2 regions of the Paenibacillus sp. MT86 genome follow, and region 1 is predicted to be linked to the other one. Evidence: riboswitches for the same ligand, from Rfam matches in the RefSeq annotation. Region 1 holds a riboswitch; the other holds the start of a gene.
The links. A riboswitch is a leader RNA that binds a small molecule or an ion and turns the genes downstream of it on or off. The one in region 1 is predicted to bind S-adenosylmethionine.
Positions count from the first base shown of each region.

Region 2: another riboswitch for S-adenosylmethionine. It lies ahead of AC3RCL_RS27270 (methionine ABC transporter ATP-binding protein); the one in region 1 lies ahead of metA (homoserine O-acetyltransferase MetA).

Region 1 covers NZ_CM179499.1:5,584,340-5,596,570, forward strand. Annotated here, with positions in the region: gene AC3RCL_RS25110 (3D domain-containing protein) at 1-204, opposite strand, end outside; gene thrS (threonine--tRNA ligase) at 310-2,247, opposite strand; gene AC3RCL_RS25120 (putative sporulation protein YtxC) at 2,711-3,616, opposite strand; gene mqnC (cyclic dehypoxanthinyl futalosine synthase) at 3,880-5,013, opposite strand; gene AC3RCL_RS25130 (aminotransferase class I/II-fold pyridoxal phosphate-dependent enzyme) at 5,179-6,399, opposite strand; gene AC3RCL_RS25135 (PLP-dependent transferase) at 6,396-7,580, opposite strand; gene metA (homoserine O-acetyltransferase MetA) at 7,605-8,522, opposite strand; SAM riboswitch class I at 8,654-8,782, opposite strand; gene corA (magnesium/cobalt transporter CorA) at 9,225-10,160, shown strand; gene AC3RCL_RS25150 (HRDC domain-containing protein) at 10,313-11,338, opposite strand; gene AC3RCL_RS25155 (ROK family protein) at 11,523-12,231, opposite strand, start outside.
Region 2 covers NZ_CM179499.1:5,994,095-6,006,325, forward strand. Annotated here, with positions in the region: gene mqnE (aminofutalosine synthase MqnE) at 1-131, shown strand, start outside; gene AC3RCL_RS27240 (NAD(P)/FAD-dependent oxidoreductase) at 287-1,345, shown strand; gene AC3RCL_RS27245 (YuzB family protein) at 1,410-1,658, opposite strand; gene AC3RCL_RS27250 (NifU family protein) at 1,741-1,986, shown strand; gene AC3RCL_RS27255 (SDR family oxidoreductase) at 2,172-2,945, opposite strand; gene AC3RCL_RS27260 (MetQ/NlpA family ABC transporter substrate-binding protein) at 3,154-3,996, opposite strand; gene AC3RCL_RS27265 (methionine ABC transporter permease) at 4,063-4,731, opposite strand; gene AC3RCL_RS27270 (methionine ABC transporter ATP-binding protein) at 4,731-5,747, opposite strand; SAM riboswitch class I at 5,855-6,001, opposite strand; gene AC3RCL_RS27275 (Cthe_2314 family HEPN domain-containing protein) at 6,124-6,843, opposite strand; gene AC3RCL_RS27280 (hypothetical protein) at 6,869-7,192, opposite strand; gene AC3RCL_RS27285 (COX15/CtaA family protein) at 7,279-8,253, opposite strand; gene AC3RCL_RS27290 (thioredoxin family protein) at 8,503-8,847, opposite strand; gene AC3RCL_RS27295 (DUF2515 family protein) at 8,986-10,362, shown strand; gene AC3RCL_RS27300 (putative polysaccharide biosynthesis protein) at 10,450-12,075, opposite strand; gene AC3RCL_RS27305 (DUF456 domain-containing protein) at 12,131-12,231, opposite strand, start outside.

The sequences.
Region 1 (12,231 bases):
CAGCGCATAGAAGCGAGACATTTCAACGTAATCGGAGCCATGTATTTCCTCTGATGGATCATACACATTTCGGGTGTCCGTCGATTCGTAGGATTCGCTTAGAATCAAATTGCGGGCCTCTACTGCCGTAGAGCCTGCGCTGAACAAGATGGCTGATAAAATAAAACCAGCAAAAAACCTCTGCCATGTTTTCCATTGGATCATGTGAATACCTCCCCCTTACTAGCGAGGGTTCCCACTTCCCGAATAGAATATACGTCATGGCAGAGGTCTGTTTGTTTCCTCGGTTACTTATCTTTTACGGCTAAACTAAACCACATGGGTGTTAATTTCTTCACGCAGCTTGAGGATGATTTCGTCCAGCGGCTGGGCCCCGATGTCCCCTTCGCCGCGCTTGCGGACGGAAACCGCTCCGGCATTTTTCTCGTTCTCGCCAACGATGAACATGTATGGAATCTTCTCGAGCTGTGCTTCGCGAATCTTGTAGCCCAGCTTCTCGTTGCGAAGATCCGGCTCTACGGAAATACCGGAGAATTGAAGCTTCTCGGCCACTTCCTTCGCGTAGTCTTCAAAGGCGTTGGATACCGGAATGACTTTGACCTGTACCGGGGAAAGCCACAACGGCAGCGCCCCTGCAAAATTCTCAAGCAAGAATGCCGTAAAGCGTTCCATGGTGCCCAGAATCCCGCGGTGGATTACGACAGGACGGTGCTTCTGGCCATCGTCGCCGACATATTCCAGCTCAAAGCGCTCAGGCAGCAGGAAGTCGAGCTGGACCGTGGACAGCGTTTCTTCCTTGCCCAGTGCCGTGCGGATCTGAACGTCAAGCTTCGGTCCGTAGAAGGCAGCTTCGCCTTCGGCTTCATAGAACGGCATGTCCAGGCTCTCCACTACTTCACGCAGCATGCGCTGGGACATTTCCCACATTTCGTCGTTCTGGAAGTACTTCTCGGTATCCTGCGGATCCCGGTAAGACAGACGGAAGCGATAGTCGTGAATGCCGAAGTCCTTGTAGACCGTCATGATCAGCTGAATGACCCGGGCAAACTCTTCCTTGATCTGATCCGGACGGCAGAAAATATGCGAGTCGTTCAGCGTCATCGCGCGCACGCGATGCAGGCCGGTCAGCGCGCCGGACATCTCGTAGCGGTGCTGCATGCCAAGCTCCGCAATGCGGATCGGCAGATCCCGGTAGCTGTGCATATCGCTCTTATACACCATCATATGGTGAGGGCAGTTCATCGGACGCAGAACAAGCTCCTCGTTGTCCATTTCCATTTTCGGGAACATGTCTTCCTGATAGTGCTCCCAGTGACCGGAGGTTTTGTACAGTTCCACGTTTCCGAGTACAGGGGTGTACACGTGCTGGTAACCCAGGCGTTCCTCCATGTCCACGATATAACGCTCCAGGGTACGGCGCAGCTTCGCGCCGTTAGGCAGCCAGATCGGCAAGCCTTGTCCAACGAGCTGAGAGAACGTAAACATTTGCAATTCCTTGCCCAGTTTGCGATGGTCGCGCTTTTTGGCTTCCTCCAGCAGGCGAAGATGCTCGTCGAGCTGCGCTTTTTTCACAAACGCCGTACCGTAAACACGCTGAAGCATTTTGTTCTTGCTGTCGCCGCGCCAGTATGCGCCTGCCACGTTCATCAGCTTGAACACCTTGATCTTGCCGGTTGAAGGGACGTGCGGTCCTCGGCAAAGGTCGAAGAATTCGCCCTGCTCGTAAATCGTGATGATGCTGTCCTCCGGCAGGGCGTTGATCAGCTCCAGTTTGTATGGATCGCCAAGCTCGCCGAAAATGCGCAGCGCTTCCGCACGGCTCACTTCCTTGCGGACGATCGGCAGATTCTCGCCGATGATGCGTTCCATTTCCTTCTCGATCTTCTGCAGATCCTCCGGATTCAAAGGCTCTTCCAGGTCCATGTCGTAATAGAAGCCGTCTTCGATGACCGGCCCGACGCCAAGCTTGACTTCTTTCTGTCCATACAAACGCTTGGTTGCCTGAGCCAGCAAATGCGCTGTACTGTGGCGCATCACCTCAAGCCCTTCGGGCGTATCCTGCGTAACGATCTCGATCAACGCACCGTCCTGAAGCGGAGTGGATAGATCCACGACGATCCCGTCCATTTTTCCCGCAACGGCATTCTTTCTCAGTCCGCTGCTGATCGACGCAGCCACATCCTCGATATTGCTGCCGGCCTCATACTCCCGTACGGAGCCGTCAGGCAGTTTAATGCTAATAGCCACCTTGTATTCCTCCCCAAAAAAGTTTTCACGTTTCTTCCATATATGAAGGACGCGTTAGTCTCCCCGTGAAGCAAGGCCTTGGGCTGTTCACAAGCCCGCCTGGACTTCAGCGAAGGATACCGGAACATGCAAAAAACACCCGTCCCGCGAAGGGACGAGTGTTATACCCGTGGTTCCACCCTAATTCGATCTCTCCATCCTCTTATGTACCCGGTACATAATCGATTAAGATCCTTCATCAGCATTGAGTAACGGTCATGAACCGGTGAAGCCTACTCATCCGCATTCTTGATGACTTGCGGGTTCGACGACACAGCTACAAAGGGGTAAATCAATGGCGAACCGGAGGAAATTGCAGCCGAGGTTTCCTCTCTCTGAGCGGTCGGATCCGGATTGATTCATGTCTTTGTCAGAGCTTTTACGTGAATTTATCAGTAATTATAATCCTGACCGCTTCGGTGCGTCAAGTCATCATTCGTCCGCTTCCCAGAAGCGCGCTGCATTCCGGACAGCTGCAGCATACTTCGGCTCGGTTATCAAAGATATGGGCCAATGTTGCGATGACGGGAAGCTCCGGCTGTCTCGTGTGGATAATCATGCGGGCCGGAGATACCGAAATCAGCGTGCTGACGACCATATCCTCAATCTCCATCTCCTGGTCCAGCCTTTCCATAACCAGTCCGTCGTCACGAGGGCGTTCGATCGGGCGAAGATTGCCGTCCAGCAGCAAAAAGTCCTCTTCCCCTTTATGAATGACGTGAACCAGCGGCATTTTCGGCTCCTGAAAATAAACGAAATATTTCAGCAGGCTTACGAACTCCTCATACTGCTGATCAAGCATGAACTCATCCACCGCGTACTCGGCCATCTCGCGAAGCTCCTGTTCATAGGACTGGAGCCTGAAGGTCATGAAACCGTCCAGATTGAGCTCCGGCGCCTCGTTAAGGCATTGATATATGCCTTCGTACAGCTTGCGCTTGCGGCTCTGCCAGAAATCCCCGGACGGGCCTTCTTCTTTTTGCAGGAGCATCAAAAACCACTGCAAAATCCGCCCTGCTTCTTCCTCATCATCAAACTCGAATTCCGAGAACATTAACCGTGCAGCAATCTCCTGCTCCTTCTCCTCCAGAATGTAAGCCGTGACCGCTTCGGCAGCAAGCCGGCGCAGCGTGTCGGCCGATGCGGTCCACGAAGACAGCGGAAGCTTGCCGGAGCACGTCCAAATCACGCGGTCATTCGAAGCGCTGAATGTGAATTTGAGCGGCTTGCACTGTTTATGTAGCTCTTTCTGCTTGTCTGACAATATGCGGTGGAACGCCTTTTTCTCGTCTTCCGTCCGCGTACCGACAGAAATGCTGAACAGTTCCATGGAATCACTCCTTTCGAGTTCCCTTTTCAGTATATGGGGACCCGCTCGGGTATATACGGAACTCCTGCTTGGAAAAACAAGCAAGTCCCGGCGCGCATATTAAAAATGTTTATCAACGCACGTTCCATGAAGGGCCTGCCGCTCTTTTCTGTAATTTTTTATTGCGATATCAGGAAGGTTCATGCTTTTTGAGTGTATACTTTCTGATATCTAAATAAAAAACGGGCCGAGTCGGCCCGTCTTGCGGATTATAAATTATGCGATTAGTTCTGCATTACGAAGTCGCGCTCCACGGTGCTGTTATCCTCGAACACGCGAAGGATATCATACCGGGTGTTGCGCTGAGCCGGAATGTTGCCGGTCTCGCGGATTAATTGAATAATCGATTCAATGTTGACCTTGTACACGGCGCCTGCGGAAGACACCACGTTCTCCTCCATCATCGTGCTGCCGAAGTCGTTGCAGCCGTAACTGAGCGACAGCTTGCCGATCTCAGGCCCCATCGTTACCCAGGACGATTGCAGGTTCGGCACGTTGTCGATCGCAAGCCGGCCGATGGCTACCGTCTTCAGGTACGCTTCCGGCGTTTCGCGCTCGCGCTTGAGGTTCGTGTTGTCCGGCTGGAAGGTAAACGGAATGAAGGCAAGGAAGCCTTTGGAGTCATACCCGTTCTGGATGCATTCATCCTGTGCGTCACGCACGCGAAGCATATGTAGCGCACGCTCTTCCATCGTTTCGCCCAGACCGATCACCATGGTAGCCGTCGTGTTCATGCCGACCTTATGGGCCGTCTGCATGACATCCATCCATTGCCGCCATGTACCTTTCAAACGGCTGACTTTTTTGCGGATGCGATCATCCAGAATCTCCGCGCCGCCGCCAGGCAGCGAATCCAGACCGGCGCTGTGAAGCTCGCGCATCACCTCTTCGAGTGTGAGCCCGGAGATCTCCACCATCTTCATGATTTCCGCCGGGGAGAAGGAATGCATCGTAATGTTAGGGAACCGCTTCTTAATATTACGAAGCAGATCCGTATAATAATTGAAAGGCAAATCCGGATTGACTCCGCCCTGCATCAAAATTTCAGTACCGTTGACGTCCTCGGTTTCCTGAATCTTCTGGAAGATCGTCTCATCCGGCAGAACATAGCCCTCGGAAGAGCCGGGTCTGCGATAAAAAGCACAGAAACGGCAGAATACATCACATATGTTGGTGTAGTTGATATTCCGGCCGATAACAAACGTCGTGATGGGATCCGGATGCAGGCGCTTGGTCATCACATCCGCCGCATGGCCAATCTTCTCGATCTCATCACTCTCAAAAAGGGTCACGGTATCTTCCAAATTTAAACGCTCACCGCGTAAAGCTTTATCCAATATACGGTTTACCGCACTCATTCTTGCAGCCTCCCTACTTAAAACAAAATACAAATCGCCAGTAAAACTTCATCTATCCCATCCTACCACATTCCGCCATTAAAAACGACATCCCGTCCGTGACAGGATGCCGAATTCTATGATTTGGCAAATCTTCAAATGAGGTTCATTGCTTCATAAAAATCTTTAGTTGCTGGCAGAAAAGGCCTGGTCCAAATCGGCAATCAGGTCATCCACATCCTCCAGTCCGACCGAGAAGCGGAGCAAACCGTCGGTAATGCCGCGCTCATGCCGAACCTTCTCGCCCATGGCCGCATGGGACATCATCGCCGGATACGACAGGATGCTTTCCACTGCTCCCAGGCTGACGGCTACCAGCGGCAGCTTCACGCGGTTCAGCACCTGCTTCGCACGCTCGCCTGAGCCGACGTCAAAGGAGATGACCGCGCCGTAACCGCTCGATTGCTTCTCATGGACTTCCCGTCCCGGATGATTCAAGAGGCCGGGGTAATACACTTGCTCAATGTCGCTTCTCCCTTGCAGCCAGGCCGCCAGCTTGGCCGCGCTTTGCTCGGAGTGGGCCATCCGAGTGCCGAGCGTCTTCATGCCCCGCATAAGGAGCCAGGAATCCTGCACTCCAAGCACCGTGCCCAAACCATTTTGCAGCTGTTTCAACTGGTCTCCCAGCTCCTGGGTTCTGGCTACGGCGAGACCTGCCAGCACATCGCTGTGTCCGCCAAGGAATTTGGTTGCGCTGTGGATGACGATATCCACGCCGAACTCGATCGGGCGCTGATAGAACGGCGTCATGAACGTATTGTCCAGCAGGGTAAGCAGGCCTTGCTCCTTCGCCCAATCCGTGACGGCGCCGATGTCGGTAATTTTCAAGGTCGGGTTCGAAGGGGTTTCCATATAAACCGCTTTTGTATTCGGTTTGAGGGCCGCCTTCACCTGCTCCAGATCGGTCATGTCGACGAAGGTGCTCTCGATGCCCATACGGCTCAGTATGCTGGTCAGCAGGCGGTAGGTTCCGCCGTATACGTCCTCCGTCACGATCATGTGATCGCCCGCGGACAGCAGCATGAACGAGCTGGAGATCGCCGCCATGCCGGATGCATAAGCGAAGCCGCGCACGCCTCCTTCCAAGAGGGCGATATAATCTTCCAGCGCTTGCCGCGTCGGATTGCCGGAACGGCTGTAATCGTGCAGCGGCGGGTTAAAGACGTCTTCATGATGAAACGTCGAGGCTTGATAGATCGGAACGCTTGAGGCGCCGGTTGCCCGGTCGATTTCCCCGCCGAAATGCAATAGTTTCGTCTCGAAACGAAGTTCTTCTTGGTGTCCCTGTTTTACTGATACCTGCTTGGTTTCCGTTCCCAAGCCGGATAGACCTTTATCGATGCTCATGCTCCCGTGCTCCCTTCCACTTCTGCCATAGCCGCGCCCAGCGCAGCATCCAAATCCGCGATCAGGTCATCCGCATGCTCGATGCCGACCGAGAACCGAAGCAAGCGGTCGTCCACGCCGATCGCTTCCCGAATCTCAAGCGGGATGTCCGCATGGGTCTGGACCGCCGGGTATGTCATCAGGGACTCGACGCCTCCGAGGCTTTCTGCGAATGCAATCAGTTTGATGTGCCGCAGCACCGGCTCGACATAGCGGGCGTCCTTCACCTTGAAGGAGAAGATGCCCGTGTTGCCGCTGGATTGGCGATTCTGGATCTCATGCCCCGGATGATCCGGCAGAGCAGGGTAATACACCTCGCCGATCGCCGGGTGGGTTGTCAAAAAGGTTGCCACCGCGGTTGCATTCGATTCGTGCCGGTCCATGCGAAGCGCGAGTGTCTTCATTCCCCTCATTAACTGATAGGAATCGGAAGGACTCAGCACCGCCCCGATGGAGTTATGAAGGAAGGCCATCTCCTCGGATAATTCCTTGCCCTTCGTCACGATGATGCCTGCCAGCACATCGTTATGCCCTCCCAGATACTTGGTGGCGCTATGTATGACGATATCCGCCCCAAGCTCGATGGGTCTCTGGAAATACGGGGTTAGCAGCGTATTATCCACGATGCTGATCAATTGATGGCGTCTTGCCCACGTACAGACGGCTTCGATATCCGTAACCATCATGAGCGGATTGGTCGGCGTTTCGATAAATACGGCCTTCGTGTTCGGTCGTCTGGATCCTTCCAGCGCATCCAAGTCGTTCGTATCCACGTAGGTTGCCGTTACCCCGAACTTGGACATGATCCGCTCCAGCAGCCGATACGTCCCTCCGTACAGATCGAGCGACACAATCAGGTGATCGCCTTGACCGAACAGCGCAAAAATCGTCTGAAGGGCCGCCATGCCCGAGCTGCAGGCAAAGCCGGCGTCACCGGATTCCAGCTCGGCGCAAGCATCCTCGAGTACCGAACGGGTCGGATTCTTGGTGCGGGCATAATCAAACCCCGTGCTCTGGCCTAATTTAGGATGGCGGTATGCCGTAGCCTGATAAATCGGAAAATTCACTGCTCCCGTTACCGGTTCCTGCACCGATCCGATCTGTGCCAGCCGGCTCTCTATATTCAAAGGTTTCTTCTCCATCACAAACTCTCCTCCCGTACGCTTTTAAATTTGCGGACCGATATCATATGGCGTTTCCTGATATACATAGTAATTGAGCCAATTAGTGAATAATAAGTTTGCATGCGCGCGCCATATGGACGGAGGGGTTCTTGTTGGATCGTCGTTCGGGTAATAGTTGCGCGGCAGCGCGATGTCCATGCCTTTGGCAACGTCCCGGTCATACTCCCATTTCAGGGAGTCCGCATCATACTCGGAATGCCCTGTGGCAAAAATCTGCTTGCCGTCCCGGCTGGATACCAAATAAATCCCTGCTTCCTCGGACTCGGACAGGATGACCAAATCATCCACGCCTGTTATGTCTTCGCGCCGAACTTCCGTATGACGGGAATGCGGAACAAAGAACATTTCGTCAAATCCGCGGAGCAGCTTGGTACACGCTTCATTGATCGTATGCGGAAATACGCCAAAGCACTTTTCCTCGAGGCTGTATTTCGGCACGCCGTAATGATAATAAAGCCCGGCTTGCGACGCCCAGCAGATATGGAGCGTGGAGGTTACATGGGTCTTGGTCCATTCAAAAATTTCAGTAAGCTCATCCCAGTAATTCACTTCTTCGAACTCCAGCTGCTCGACCGGAGCTCCTGTAATGATCATGCCGTCAAAACGACGGTTCTTCACTTCTTCAAAGGTTTTGTAAAATGATTTCAAATGCTCGGCCGACGTATTCTTCGATACGTGGGAACTCGGGTGAAGAAGGACGACATCCACCTGGAGCGGGGAGTTGCCGATCAATCGCAGCAGCTGGGTCTCCGTCGTTTCCTTGGTTGGCATCAAATTCAGGATCGCAATCCGCAGCGGGCGGATATCCTGATGAAACGCGTGACTCTCATCCATGACAAAAATGTTTTCTCCAGCCAGAACTTCCTTTGCCGGCAGGGCATCCGGAATTTTAATTGGCATCTCGGCTCACTCCTTCGAAATATGAAATGATACATCCATAAAGCTGTGAGAAAGAGCGTTAGACTGTATAAACGCAAGAAGACCTTTCTCGAAGTAGAGAAAGGTCATCATATACGTATCACAATGCGCCTCTCTCATCTGTCAGGCTATACAACGGCTTATACAATCGTCGTATCTCCTGCAAGAATTAGCACCGTGCGATGTTGCCGCCGGTTGCCGGGTTTCATAGGGCTAGTCCCTCCACCTGCTCTTGATAAGATTTCGCTTTATTCAGTTGTTTGGAATTGTTTCGTAATTGATACCTACTTTAAATCATCCTCAATTTTTCGTCAAGAACCTTTTCATGAGTTTGTCACACTTCACCAAAGGTTTCCATACCCTATATCATGGCCCTTGGACTGCTCCGGATTTCACTTGAAAGGTCCTACACCCGGCGTTATACTAGACAAGTGCTGTTTAAAACCGAGTATGAAAGAGGTGACATGGAAGATGGACGGTGACCCGAGCCAGAAACTGGATGCACAAGACGCACAACCGCATAGGATCAAGATCAGCTTACCGGCAGAGGGCAGCGTTATTTTTCATGCGCTTTTTATCGTATTCTAACCTTCCTCGATTTATGCCCGTACACCGGTGGGCTGATATCCTGTGCCTTAACTGCTTGACTTAAGCAGCTTGGATTAGACAAAGGAGTGATATCAGATGAAAATCCGGTTGGTCGATTCGGGCGTATTTACCCCTGTTGATGACATCGAAATGACGCTGACAGCTCCGGCCAGCGGCTTCTACTGGCTGGATGCGGACGTGGATGATTTAGCCGAACTGCAGCCCCTCTTCTCCCTGCATGATCTTGCCGTTGAGGATTGCCTCAGCGAAGAGGAGCAGCGTCCCAAAATTGAAATATACGAGAACCACTATTTTATCGTCGTGAACAGCATCCGGTTTGACGACGAAGAGATTTTCCTTCGGGCATTGAATGTTTTCCTGGGCAGGCATTTTATTATTACGGTGACCAAGCAAAAGATCCATGAGCTCCGCACCGTCAAACCGCTACTCTGGGAGGATGAAGTCAGCACGCCTGACCGCTTCCTCTATCTCTTGATCGACCTCGTCACGGACAACTACTTCTCCGTAGGGGACCGAATTGAAGCGCGGATTGAAAAGCTGGAGGAAGACATTCTGATGCATACCAAAAAATCCCATCTCAGCGAGATCATCGGTCTGCGAAGCGAGATTCTTTGGTTGAAGAAGGTGCTTGGACCTCAGAAGGAAGTTATCAATACGCTCAACAAAAAAGATCTTCGGCTGATCGATGACCAGCTGCAGAAATACTTCAGCGATATCTATGAAAATGCCGTTAAAATTTCCGAAACGTTCGAGACCTATCGGGATCTCATGGGGAACCTTCGGGAAGCTTACCAATCCAGTATCGCCAATCGGGCCAATGAAATCATGCGCGTGTTTACCGCTATTACAACGATCTTTATTCCATTGACGCTGATTACGGGCATCTACGGTATGAACTTTGAGTATATGCCGGAACTTCATTGGAGATATTCCTATTATGTGGTTATCGGCATCATGGTTTTTGCCGGCGCGCTCATGTTTTACCTGTTCCGTAAAAAAGATTGGATATGAGGCACCCTGGTCAAAGGGGAGAGTACTGGCCGGATCACAACGGTTCATACGAACGGCCGCAATTCAAACTCAATCTACAAGCACGGCGAATTAGCATCAGGACGGATCTCCCTGCAACCGGGAGAATCCGTCCTGACTTCGTTTAAGGCAGATTAACCGGCATTCGCTTTGCCGGGCTGATCGCGCCGAAAGCGGATCCGTATGAGACGAAGCCGCTCATACAGCCTCTCCGTTCCGCCCAGCTCTTCTGCTTCTGCGTTCTCCGCTTGTCCCTGTCCGTATACCCGCTGTAACACAGGTTTAAGAAACGTATCGCCCAACTCTTCAAACGCCTTCCATACGTTTTCCTGCTCCGCAGCCGTCATCGTGTTCAATTCGACCTGGAGCAGCTGCTCCGTATCATAGCCTTCCTTCTCAAGCCCTTCCAATTCCTCGACCAAATCCCGGCGCGACAGCGAGGTACGCGCTTCAAGCTCGGTCAGCGAAGCGCCCTCGGCTATGCCAATCAGCATCGCACGGCGGGTTCGGAAGCGTTCAAGCTCCTGCTGAAATCTCTGTTCCTTCTGTTTATACAGCCAGGACAAGAACTCCTCTTCCGGCAGCTGCGTATACACCCAATCCAGTGGAAACGTGGTGGTTCGCTCGGTTTTCGTCGTAATCTCCAGCCATTCCACCCCGTGCTCCGAAGCCTTGCTAACCCCGATTCCCGGAAGCTGCAGCAGCTCTTCCTCACTCTGGGGAACAAAAGCGCTGATCATACGCAGCACCCGGTTGCTGGCAATGAAATAGGGCGCTTTTCTTCCGGATGCTGCCTTTCTCCTGCGCCAGGCGCACAGCTCCGTGTACAGCTCCTCCGATCCGTACAGCTCGCTGTAACACTGCAGCTTCTGAGTGCCGAGATTCTTGCTCCCGGTCTCCCCAGGTTCATGGAATACCCCTTCGATTAGCGGGCGGAAGCCTTCTCCGAGCTTCTTCGCAAGCTGGTGCCGATACACGCATAGCAGCTCATTCCATGAGTTGCCTTCATACCATTCGTCATCGGAAACTTCACCGTCCGGTTCCATATTCCGCCAGCCGAGTCGCCATCCTCCTTCTTCCTCGCCGATCCATACTTGGGCCGAACGGAGATGACCTGACTCATCCGCTCCGCTCATCCGATTCATGAACACAATTTGCATCCCTCGATAACCTCCCGTTTACGCAATCAGCATAAAGGCGGACAACGCAAAAAAGCACCTCTCCTCCGCGCAGCGGCAAGAAAGGTGCTTCCTTCGTTCCATACATTATACTGTTGAAACTATAATACCATAATCTGTAATAGAATCCAATCCATTTTGAACTTGCCCTATATAAGAAATCAGGCTAAGCTTGAATGCTCTTGGCTTCATCCACTGCCAGCTTGGCCAATGCCAATGCGCCGCAGAGACCCGCATTATCGCCGAGCATCGGCGGAACGATGAATTGATCGATCCCGTCATGAAGGCTTGGATGCTGAACATATCCTGCCAGCAGCTCTTGAAGCTTCGTGCGGATCAGCGGGAACAGCTGCTCCTGCTTCATCACGCCTCCACCCATCACGATCCGCTGAGGGGACAAGATGAGGACATAATTCATCAGCGCTTGAGCGAGATAATAAGCTTCCATCTCCCAAGCCGGATGATCCGGCGTCAATTCCACGCCGGGAACACCCCAGCGTTTGCCAAGAGACGGTCCCGCAGCAAGCCCCTCCAAACAGTCTGCATGATAAGGACAGGTCCCCTCATATTTGTCTTCCGGATGACGGCGGACGTAAATATGCCCCATCTCCGGATGGGACAGGCCGTGAATCAGTTCGCCGGATACCACGGCGCCTGCTCCCACTCCCGTTCCGATGGTGATATAAAGACAGCTGTCCAGTCCCTGGGCCGCCCCCCACGTATATTCTCCAAGAGCAGCTCCGTTTACATCCGTATCAAATCCGATCGGAACGTCAAAACGCTCTTCCAATGCTTTGACGATATTGTAATTGCTCCAATGCGGCTTCGGCGTCGTTGTAATGCAGCCGTAGGTCGGGCTGCCTTTCACCGGGTCA
Region 2 (12,231 bases), 410 kb from region 1:
TCAGCCATGCCGCAGGAGCGCTGACGCCAGAAGGGCTGACCCGCAAAGAGCTTGTGTGGCTCATCCAAGGCGCCGGCCGCATTCCGGTCGAACGCGATACCTTCTATAACGAGATCAAGGTTTACGAATAAGCCATACCAGCAAAAACGCAAGCAAAGCAGACGTTCCAAAAAACGGAAAACAGGTTAAAGAGATAATATAGCGTGGGTAACCTAAGCCGCTTTCAGCGGCGTTTTTCTTGCGAATCGGCGCTCACCTTCTTATCTCTTGAGAAAGGAAGAAATTTATGAAAAAGCTCGTCATTCTCGGCGGAGGCTATGGTGGTCTTGCCCTAATTCAAGAATTGTTCAGCGGCTATCTTCCTCCGGACGTGGAGGTCGTACTCATCGACCGCATGCCGTACCAAGGACTCAAAACCGAATATTACGCGCTGGCAGCAGGTACCGTGGCCGATACCGCCGTTCGTGTTAAATTCCCGGTGTATGACCGCCTCCATGTTGTATACGGTGAAGTCCTATCCATTGATCTTGAGAAGAAGCTTGTGAACCTGACGAACAACGATCCGGTGGAATACGATCAGCTGGCCATTGCCCTGGGATGTACGGACCGTTATCATGGGGTACCGGGCGCTGAAGAATTCACGTTCAGCCTGCAATCTTTTGCGGCATCCCGGGAAACCTATTTGAACCTGAACAACCTCAGACCATATGGTCAAGTTCATATCATTGGCGGAGGCTTAAGCGGCATCGAGCTCGCTGCCGATCTTCGGGAAAGCCGGCCTGACCTGAATATCGCCATTTTGGACCGGGGACAACGGGTGCTTTCTTCTTTTCCTAACCGTTTGTCTGCTTATATTCATCGCTGGTTTGAGGAACACCACGTGGACATCCACAGCGGCGTATCCGTATCCCGAGTGGAAAAGGACGCCGTGTACAATCTGGATGTGCCGATCGCAACCGATCTGGCGGTATGGACGGCCGGCATTCAGCCCGTAAAGGTCGTACAGGATCTGGATCTGCCAAAAGACCGCAGCGGACGCATTCTGCTGAACGAATGGTACCAGGTTCCGTCCCATCCCGAGGTATATGTGATCGGCGACTGCGCCAGCCTCCCCTTCGTCCCGAGCGCGCAAGCGGCAGGGGCTCAGGCCGAGCAAGTGGGACATGTCATGAAAGCTTTATGGCGCGACGATACGCCTAAGGTATCTCCGCTGAAGCTGAAGGGAACGCTGGGTTCCCTCGGCAAACATGCGGGCTTTGGACTCATGGGCAGCACGTCGGTCATGGGCCGGGTACCAAGGATATTAAAGAGCGGCGTGCTCTGGAAATCCAAGCGTCATTACTAGTCGGATGGTTACGGGCGCTTATGATGCTCCTGTGGAGGGGACGACAGCGGAGGAGATCGGAAAGTCAGCTCTCCTCTTCGCCGTCCCGAAAGCTTTCGAGCTTGCGGATGACAACCTCAAGCAGCTCTTCAGCCGTAGGGGCTTCAACCCAATCGCCATCCACGTAAGCGAAGGGCATCAAATAGCACTGGCCGCAGCTGGTCAGGCAGCCATATTCGATGACCTGGCAATCGTACTTGCCTTCAAGCGTCTGCAGCACTTTATCCGTGCCGAAATAGGAATTGCTTGTGCAAAACTCAATGATAATGGACATTGTTATTAGACCTGCCTTAAGATTGGCATTTTATTTTGCCGGTTTATGTACTATAATATAGGGAGGAAAGGAGTTGAACAAGATGAGTGAAAACACGCAAACCACTGTATATGATGAAGTGGCTGAAGTGCTTGATAAACTTCGTCCGTTCCTGCAGCGCGACGGCGGTGACGTGGAACTGGTTGACGTTGAAGACGGCATCGTTAAGCTGAAATTGATGGGTGCATGCGGTAGCTGCCCAAGCTCCACCATTACTCTGAAAGCAGGGATCGAGCGCGCCCTGGTTGAAGAAGTAGAAGGCATCCAAGAAGTAGTTCAAGTATTCTAAATCTTCTTTAACTATAAAGAGTCTTGGTTTCCCTCGCGGGACCAAGACTCTTTTTTTGAGATTAAAGAAGATATAAGTTTTCTGCGAAGCGTTAGCAATTCTTGAGTCGCATTTAATGGTTTTGGGATCCCCGCAAAGTAAATGGAATAAGCATCGAAGCGTAGATTCCACTTTGTGGAGATGTTTTATTCCGGCTTGATTAACGGGCGAATCGGGTCCAGCCCGCCGGATATATCCATAATATTGCCGGTAATGAAATCCGATTTATCCAGGCATAAATATTCGATCACCCTGGCGACGTCCTCGCCGCTGCCCGATCGTCCGCGAGGAGTCAACCCGTCCTGAATGCCGGATACTTCATCGATGGTTTTCTCTTTGTTGGCCCCGCGGATATCCCCCGGACAAATCATATTCACGGTGATTCCATACGGCCCTTCTTCCACGGCCAGCGTCTTCGTAAAGGAGACCAGGCCCACCTTCGCAGCCGCGTAGGCGGAGCGTTGAGGCCATGCGCGGGCTTCTCCCGCATGCCCGAAACCAAAGTGGATGATGCGTCCCCATTTTTTCTCCCGCATGGCAGGCAGAACGCGATGGTCCAGCAGCATGACGCCGGTTAAATTGCCATTCACCATATGTACGATTTCGTCGCGGCTGTACTCCGAGAACAGACGGCGTTCCCGAATGAACGGTCCAGCATTGTTAACCAGGATATCGACGCTGCCCAGCCGCTCCTCCGTCTGATCCACCAATGAATACAGCTCAGGCTCGCTGGCGATATCGGCTTTAATCGCGATGGATTTCACGCCAAACCCCTCGATTTCACGGGAAAGCGCCTCCGCTTCATCCTTGCTGTTCACATAATTTATGGCTATATGACATCCCTGCCGGGCTAACGACAGTGCCGTCATTTTTCCCAAACCTGTCGCACTGCCTGTAATCAGCGCCACTTTTCCCTTCAAGGCTTTCCCTCCTCAGATGGATATCCTTCCTTCAGTATAAAAGATTTGATAAGGCCGAACAACTTGCTTCCGACCAGGAATGGCCATTCGACAGAAAAAGAAAGAAAAAAGGGCCTATCCGCAAAGACCGATAGGTCTTTTTGGATAATGCCCTTTCTTCACATATACGATGAATTCATATACATTATATCGAGCTTTACTGCTCGAATTAGAATGCCGGGATGACGGCACCTTTGTACTCTTCTTCAATAAAGGTTTTCACGTCCTCGGAAGTCAGCGCCTTCGCCAGTTTTTGGATGGCGTCGGTGTCCTTGTTGTCCGGACGGGCTACCAGCAGGTTGGCATAAGGATTGTCCTTGTCTTCGATGAAGAGCGCATCCTTCGTTGGGTCCAGTCCCGCTTCCAGCGCGTAATTCGTATTGATGACAGCCAGATCCAGCTCATCCAGCATACGAGGCAGCATAGCGGCTTCAACTTCCTTGAACTCCAGGTTCTTCGGATTTTCTACGATATCCTTGGCGGTTGCTTCCAACTTGCTTTCGTCGTTCAGCTTAATCACGCCGTTCTTGGACAGCAGCGTCAATGCCCGGCCAGCATTGGAAGGATCATTCGGAATGGCTACAACCGATCCATCCTTCAGCTCATCCACAGATGTAATGGTTTTGGAGTACGCACCCAGCGGCTCCACGTGCACGGCGATCACGGACTCCAGGTCCAGCTTGCGCTCTTTGATTTCGTTATCCAGGTAAGGCTTGTGCTGGAAGAAATTCGCGTCGATTTCTTTGGAATCCACTTGCGTATTCGGCAGCACATAATCCGTGAATTCTACGATTTCCAGGTTTACGCCCTCTTTTTCAAGCGCAGGCTTGATATGCTCGAGAATCTTGGCATGCGGTGATGGCGAAGCCCCTACTTTCAAGGTCACAGTCTCTTGACCGCCGCCTCCCGTTGTTCCCCCTGGCTCGGATGCGTTATCCGCAGGCTTGCTGCCGCATGCAGCCAGCACCGTAACCAAGGTCAAGCTGATCAATGCCAATGTCCATTTTTTCATTCTAAAACTCTCCCTCCGAAAAATATATGATTTATATGTTGTCTTTCTTGAAGCCTCATCAATCCGTTATTTTCTTGTAAAATGCCGCACCAGACGATCTCCTGCCATCTGCAGCAGCTGGACCAGGACAATCATCAGCACGACAGCCAGAATCATGATCTCGGTCTCATAACGGTAATAGCCATACTTAATGGCCAAATCCCCTAAACCGCCGCCCCCGACTTGACCGGACATCGCGGTGTAAGATACCAGGGTTACAATCGTGATGGTCATCCCGGCCAGCAGGCCCGGACGAGCCTCCGGAAGGAGCACTCTCCATACGATTTGGCTTGTCGAGGAGCCCATGGCGTGAGCCGCCTCGATCACGCCTTTATCCACTTCATTCAAAGCCGTTTCCACGAGCCTTGCGAAGAATGGAGCAGCGCCGATCACCAGCGGCGGAATGGTGCCCAGCACGCCGTACGAAACACCTACGATCGACTTCGTAATCGGGATCATCGCCACGATAAGGATGATGAACGGAACCGAGCGCAGAATGTTTACAATGAACGACAGAATCGTGTAGCCGAAGCGTACCAACCCGGACGTGGACCTTGCGGCCATGTAGAGCAGCACGCCGACCGGCAGTCCGATGATGAAGCTGAACAAGGCCGAAGCTCCCAGCATCCGCAGGGTATCCAATGTTGCCGTCCATATCTCTTTCCAGTCGATCTGGGTAAAATCAAGTCCGAACATCAATGAATCACCTCCACGTCTAGTCCTTGTTCAAGCAGCTTCCGGATCGTATCTTCAATTGCGCGTTCTTCCCCTTCGAAACGGACGATGAGCTGGCCGTACGGCGTTTCTTTGATCGTAGAGATCGTGCCCTGCAGAATCGCAAAATTCACGCCCGTCTCATGAACGGTATGGGACAGGATCGATTCGTACGTTTTCGACCCCAGGAACGTGATTTGAACCGCTCTTGAAGGGCCGTTTACCTGACCCTGCATAGCCAGCCGCAGCGCTTCGCCGCTGTCCATCTCCTGGCGGATGAATTCCTGCGTCACTTCATGCTTCGGCTTCAGGAACACTTCCGTTACCGGTCCTTGCTCTACGATGCCGCCCTGATGAATAACGGCGACCCGGTCGCATATGCTCTGAATGACGTGCATCTCATGGGTAATCAGCACGATCGTCAGATGAAACTTTTTGTTAATGTCCAGCAGGAGGCGCAGAATCGAATCCGTCGTCTGCGGGTCAAGGGCCGAAGTGGCCTCGTCGCACAGCAGCACTTCGGGATCGCTCGCGAGCGCCCTGGCGATGCCCACCCGCTGCTTCTGGCCCCCTGACAGCTGGGACGGGTATTTGTCGCGATGCGCCTCCAAGCCGACCAAAGCCAGCAGCTCGGATACTTTGCGCTCCAGTTCGGCCTTCGGCGTCTTGATCAGACGCAGCGGAAACGCAATGTTATCGTACACCGTCGCGGAAGACAGCAGGTTAAAGTGCTGAAAGATCATGCCGATTTTACGGCGCTCCGCCTGAAGCTGCTTCTTGCCGAGCGACGTCAAATTTTTGCCGTTGACCCACACCTCGCCCGAGGTGGGACGCTCCAGTAAATTGATACAGCGGATCAATGTACTTTTACCTGCACCGGAGTGTCCGATCACTCCGAAAATTTCTCCTTTTTCAATCGACAAATCCAATTCGGACAACGCAGTTGTTAATGACCCGGCTTTTCCGTACTGCTTCGTCAATTGCTTGAGCTCAATCAATCCGATAATCCTCCTTTTTCCTTAGCTTCATATCTATTTACCCAAAAGAAAAGAGCCTCTTTTTGTAGAATCAAAAAGGGCCCTCTTTACGTAAAAGTCAACGCCTTTTCTCATCTGTCAAAGCTGAAGGTATCCCATAGCTTTGAAGGAATTAGCACCATGTCACTCCAAGCGTCATCGCATTAAGCAATGGTACGCAAGAAGTCGGTTGCCGGGCTTCATCGGGCCTGTCCCTCCGCCTCTCTCGATAAGAAAACATCGATATGAAATTTTTTCCGATTAAATTGATCTGATTTGATAACATTTAATGAATGCAATAGTTAGTATAGATTCTTTTCAGGCTTTTGTCAAAAGGAATTTCATGGCGATTTTGTGCCTAAGCCCGCACTCCATTTTCAGTCCACAGCTTGTTCGTATATTTATACGAGGCGGCCAGGCTGCGGCATACCATATCGATGCCCTGTTGGAGATCATCCAGGTGCTTGTCGATATCCTCCAGCTCGATTTTGTCGGACAGTCCTTGATGGCGCTGCCACAAATCATCCTGCATCTCGGAGTTCATGTAGTGAATTTCAGCGTTGCGCCTTTTGCGGAGCGCGTTCAGCGGTGCTTTGTAGCGATCCTTGATCGCTTCCAGCTCTTCAGCCAGCTCACCGTGGGCCTTCAAAAATCTGAACTGCCGCAGGACCGTAAAATAAGAAAAATGCGCCTTAACCTTGGAGGTATGCAGATCAAACAAATCGTTCAGCACCGTGCCCAGCTTGTCAAGGATCGAGAATACGCGGATGAAGCCGTTTTTGTAAAAATATACATATCGTTGATATTCCCCTTGCTCCTGAATCGACATATCATCGATGTAACCCGATTGAACCGATTGACTGAAATGCTTGGCCGCATTCCAGCTCTGCTCCAGCTCATCCAGGGAGACGATCAGTCCCCGGGTCCAAATCTCCAGCTTGCGAAAATCATGCGTAGGATCTTGATTTTTATCCATTTCCTTCTGCAGCAGCCGGGTTGTCTTCACCATCGATTCGATGGCTTCCTCAAGCAGGCCGTTGTTCTGCCGGGGCTGTTCCCCAAGTAACATTCGAAGCATGGCGGTACCCCCTCGCGTCATCAGATTAACCTTGGTTCTTGATCTCGATTGTGCCAATGCCAATATACTCATTCCAGCGCTCAGCGGCCGTCTTCACGGCGATATCCTCGCGCGGGGGCAACTCATCCGGATCGCCATCAGGCCCTTCGGCATCCCCTTGACTGGCAGATGACCCATCATCTGCTGCGCCAATCCGGGCTCGTCCTGTTAGGATGCCCCCGAAACGGGAAGACAACTCCATAAGCATGGAGCGACTTGTTATTTCTCCGGTGTTATTAAATATAAACAAATTCGTTGCCTTATCAAACCTTTTCGATACGGCTGCCGGCAGCTCCTTTCTATACAACAAAGCCCTCGAACTCCGGTCCGGGGACTTTGCATGCATGTATGCTATAGAATATTGGATTTTCTTTACGGGATGATCGGCGTTCTTCCTTATACGATCTTTTCGCGGGGCACGTCGTGGCCCTTCCGTATTTCGGCTTCGAGCGGCTTGCTGAGCTGCCATACCCGGACGCTTAAATAACACAGTACGCCGAACAGCGCCGAGATCAGCAGCGTATGACCCAGTGCGGAGAATACGTAAACTTCCTCGTTATGCATCGTAGCCATAATGAGGGCGCCGCTGAACACCTGCAGCAGGCACAGCACGGTTGCCGAAATGCCCAGCATCTGGATCTCCCGGTTATTGCGATTGCGCCAATATGCAAAATGCCCCATCACCGCCACCACGATCAGCAGCAGAAGCGCGGCCACGCGGTGCATAAAGGCGATGCCGACCCCTCCGCTCAGCTCCGGTATCACTTCTCCGTTACACAACGGCCAGCCGGAGCAGCCTTCCCGGGAATCGGTATGGCTGACGAATGCACCGATATACACCACGATGTAGCTGTACAACGTTGTGCCCCAGACCAGATTTCGGAAGCCCTTGCCCACCCGCGGCAAACGCTCCAGGTCAGCGGGTCCCTTCGCTTGTTCGATTCGGCGCATGCCCAAAGCCAGCATGACCGAACTGGCAAAAGCAATCAGCGAGAAGCCAAAATGCAGCGCCATGATCGCCGCGGATTGAGGTTTAACCACTGCGAGGGCCCCCATGATGGCTTGTACCACGACGAATATCGAGGTCCCGATGACGTAAGCCATCAAATCCCGGCGGTCCCGCTTGTACTTCCAGAACGCAATCAGCGATGCCAAGGCGGCCAAGCCGGCCATTCCGCTTACGGCCCGGTGGGAATATTCGATCATCGAGGACACCGTGTAAGCGGGAACAAATTTACCGTTGCACAGCGGCCACTCTTGGCCGCAGCCAAGCCCCGACCCCGTCTTTGTCACAACCATGCCCCCGAAAGTCGCGCAGAACATAATTAAGCATGTTATGTAACTCAGCCACTTTAATTGTTTATCGTTCACTTATCTCACCTGCTGCTCATAATCATTCACTATTCAAAACCTATACAGGATCGCATCATATACAGTCCACATTTCATTATACCTGATTCTTCAGCCCCGGTCACTTGAGCGATTGTGACAAAATGTTCAAAAATGAACAAAACCTTCATGCTCAAGGTACTTGACTTCGCAATTCCCCTCATAATATCCAATGTAAAAACAACACCGCCGCCCGTTATAGCTCAAAGGCGGCGGTGCTATCGTCACTGCTTACTTGTGAATCGTACCGTATACGTCTACGGCACGCTGCAGGAAATCTTCAATCTCCTCGCGCGATTTGCGGAGTTTGTTAACGTAGCGAACCAGCTCACGACCGTCAGAGTATGCAACAAAGCTAGGAATGCCCAGAATATTTTGCTGCTGACTCACGTCACCGACAGCATCGACGTCAACTTCCACCAGAGTCAATTGGTTGGAGAACTTCGTCTCAACCTCCGGCATGAATGGATCGATAAACTTGCAATCGCCGCACCAGTCCGCTTTAAATACGGCAACTGTCAGTCGTGGAGACTGGATTGCAACCTGAAATTCTGCTTCTGAAGTGATTTTTTCCATTAGTTATCTCCCCTTTACGTCGAATTCCTTCACCCCTAGTGAATCAAATTGTTGAGTGGAAGTCAAATTTTAGAGCATACTGACTGTATGAGGTTCACGGTCTGGAATTATCATCAGAAAGTGCAGGTGACAACCGGCATGCACTCGCACGGAGCCAAGGACAAACCAAATCGGGGCAGGGATTACGGGGCATGGACAGCCGCCATTCCGCAAGCCCTGGCAGAATCATGGTCGGGTATGATGGCAGCTTGGCGATATTCCTTAAAGCTTCGGATGAACAGGCATGAATTGCAGTGGGATCCTACAGCCGTCAGGGCCATTCGCAGGCAGCTCAAGAACATTCTCTCCTCCCATCCCTATCTGCCGCAGGGCATTTCTTCGTTTCTCCCTCTGCAAGAAGGTCACAGCGATATTCGCGGTCATGAGCCGGACCTGCAGCCAACGGATGAGGAGCAAGAGCTGGTTCATCGCATTCAGGAGGCCGCTGCCGCCGCCAACCGAAGCAACGTGACCCGAACCAAGGCCTATTTGGACTGTTACGAGTCGCATCCGGAGCTGCATTGGGCCTTGCTCGCCCATATGGTATCACGCAATGCCGGATGGAATATGAGCGATCTGAAGGGCGGGCTGATGTCGGATCTCATGGCCCCCCCATTCCAAAACCATCTGTACAGTTTCCTGGAGCGCTGCAATGCGCTGATTTTTCAGGATGCCTATCCGCAGCTGCTTCTCTATATGCACAGTCGAAAAATAGGAAAACCCTTATTCCATTTGCTCCCCCGCTTCCATGTTTCATCGTTCATGACGCCGTTCTGGGAACGGTTCTGGCACGACCAAGGCAGTTCGCTGCTTACGGTCGCCCTCATCATTAATGAACAGAACTATATTGAGGGGCGGGTGGCAAGACATCCTTTTTACCGTCAGCATATTTTGCAGGATCCCCTCTTCCGGATGCATGAGCTAACCCGGTTGAATCAGATCGTATTTCCGCTGGGTCATAACCAACAGACAAGCACAGACTCTGCCGAAAATCCCGTATCCCCTACCCGGCCGCTGGCCGGACTCACCATCCCCAAGTTTGACGACCTGTCCATCCGGATCAAGGCAGGCCGCTCGCTGTACGCTTTACTGTTCGGTTACGAGGATATCTACCATGCCGTGCTGGCATTCGCTCGTTCCACCAAGCATCAGGGCTCGCGCGCTGAATATTGGCCGGCGTTATTTACGCCGACGCGGGATCAAGCCATGAATCACGGCCACGAGGGGCTTGAGCTTATCCAATCGGAATGGCTGCCGGACGGCCGTCGTCTGTATAGCCCCCGTCTCGAGGAGATCTGGCAGGATGAAACCCCGGAACCGATTCCCCGGTACGACTGGTATCAGGGCCACGCGATGTTTAAGCATATTCGCAAACCGAAACCGCCGATGCTGCCGGATATCACCCACGCCCATCGGGCCGTCCTGGAGAAAACCTCCATCGCCCATGACGTATCCGATCCGTTCCACCGGCAATAAAAGAAGACCATTCCGATACGGCCGGAATGGTCTCTTCTCTAACGGATGAATGAATAGACGTGCTGTTCTTGCATCATAGGTTTAGGTTTATCCCCGCTCCCGCATACGCGCAGGCTGCAGCCTCATCAGCGGACGGAATACCTTCTGCAAAGGACGCGGGTAACTGCTAAGCTCCGATTGCCGCAATACGCCAAACACCACCAGCAGCACAAGATATATAATGACTACGGCTACGCCTACAACCAGGCAGGTCAGCAGAAATGCCAACCTTGCCGGCATGACATCGACCATCTGAATACCGGCCAGGTTCAGGCCGTAACCGATCCCCCCTGCGGCAGCAACCGTTAGTATGAAGCCCATCCAGCGTTTGCCCAGGATCGAGAAGGATACAATCGCCTTGATCGATCTGACGTTCAGTATCGTAATGACAAGGAAACAGAGAGCCGTGCTCCCGATGATGCCGTAAATGCCAAACAACGGAGCAAGCAGGAAGCTGGCAACAAGCTTGACCGCTATCCCGATCATCACGTGAACCATCGAGAGCTTAGCCTTGCCAATTCCAAGAAGAATGGAGTTCGTTGTCATCATCGTGATCTGAAAAATCGTACCGAATGTCAGGAACCCGATGATCCCGCTTCCGCCGAGGGAACTAAACAGCAATCCGTTGATGGAATAGGATGCAACGCAGAGCGCAATCACCATCGGCATACCCGTCAATATGGCAACGCGCATGGCCAGCGATACTTGCTGTTCCAAATGCTCCTGATCTTTCCTCGCAAAAGCGGCAGAGATGATCGGAATGAGCGAGGTGCTGAGGGCAATGGCTAGAATCGGCGGAATGCCCGCTACGCTTTGCGCCCGGTTTCCTAATACCGCTAGGGCTGCAGTAGCCTCTCCCAGACCAACCTGCCCGATCAACAGCGGCTTCACAATGGAGCTGTCAATGAAGTTGACCGCCGGAACAGCCAGGGAAGACAGCACTATCGGTATAGACAGCGTGAATATATCCCGGTATATCCCGCCAAGCGGAATCGAGCGGTCCGCCGCCGGCATTTTGAGCTCACGATCGCTTCGGCGAAGCTTCACCGTAAAATACAGCATGACCGCAAATGCCCCGATACTGCCGAGGACGCCCCCGAAGGAAGCACCTGCCGCGATCCAGGTATCGTCATATCCCAAACGCAGCAGCACATAGGCCAAGCCGATCGCTGTCAGAACCCGCGCAATCTGCTCGATAATTTGCGATATGCCGCCAGCCGTCATATTATTGCGACCTTGGAAGTATCCTCGCATCATGGCGATGGCCGGAAACAGCAGCAGCGCCGGAGCGAGCGCTTGAATGGCAGCGGCGGCCTCCGGCTGCTTGGCTATATGAGTGGCATAAAAAGGAGCTCCGAGGTAAAGGAGCAGCGTCATGACAACGCCTGCTGCCCCGGCAAAAATAAGCGCAGCATGATAGACGCGCCGAGCCTCCGCAGGCTTGTTCAAAGCATGGCGCTCCGATACCATTTTACTGAGCGTGCTGGGAATGCCGGCCGTGGCTACCGTTAACAGCATTAAATATACGTTATTGGCGATCGTAAACGAGGCATCCCCGATATCATTCAGCATATGCTCCAGCGGCACCCGCTGAGCAAGGCCCAGCACCCGGGCTACCAGCGCAGCAGCGGCCAAGATGATGGTGCCTTTAATAAATGACTCTTTCTTAGACAAAACCGTACCCTTCTTTCTCCTCCAAAGCGCCTCTTACAGCGATTGCTATGCTCTATTAGAAAATCCAGATGAAGAAAATGATGATCATCGCAAGCTGCAATATAATCTTCACCACAATGCTGCTAAACAATCCAACAACCGATCCGAAGCCAACCT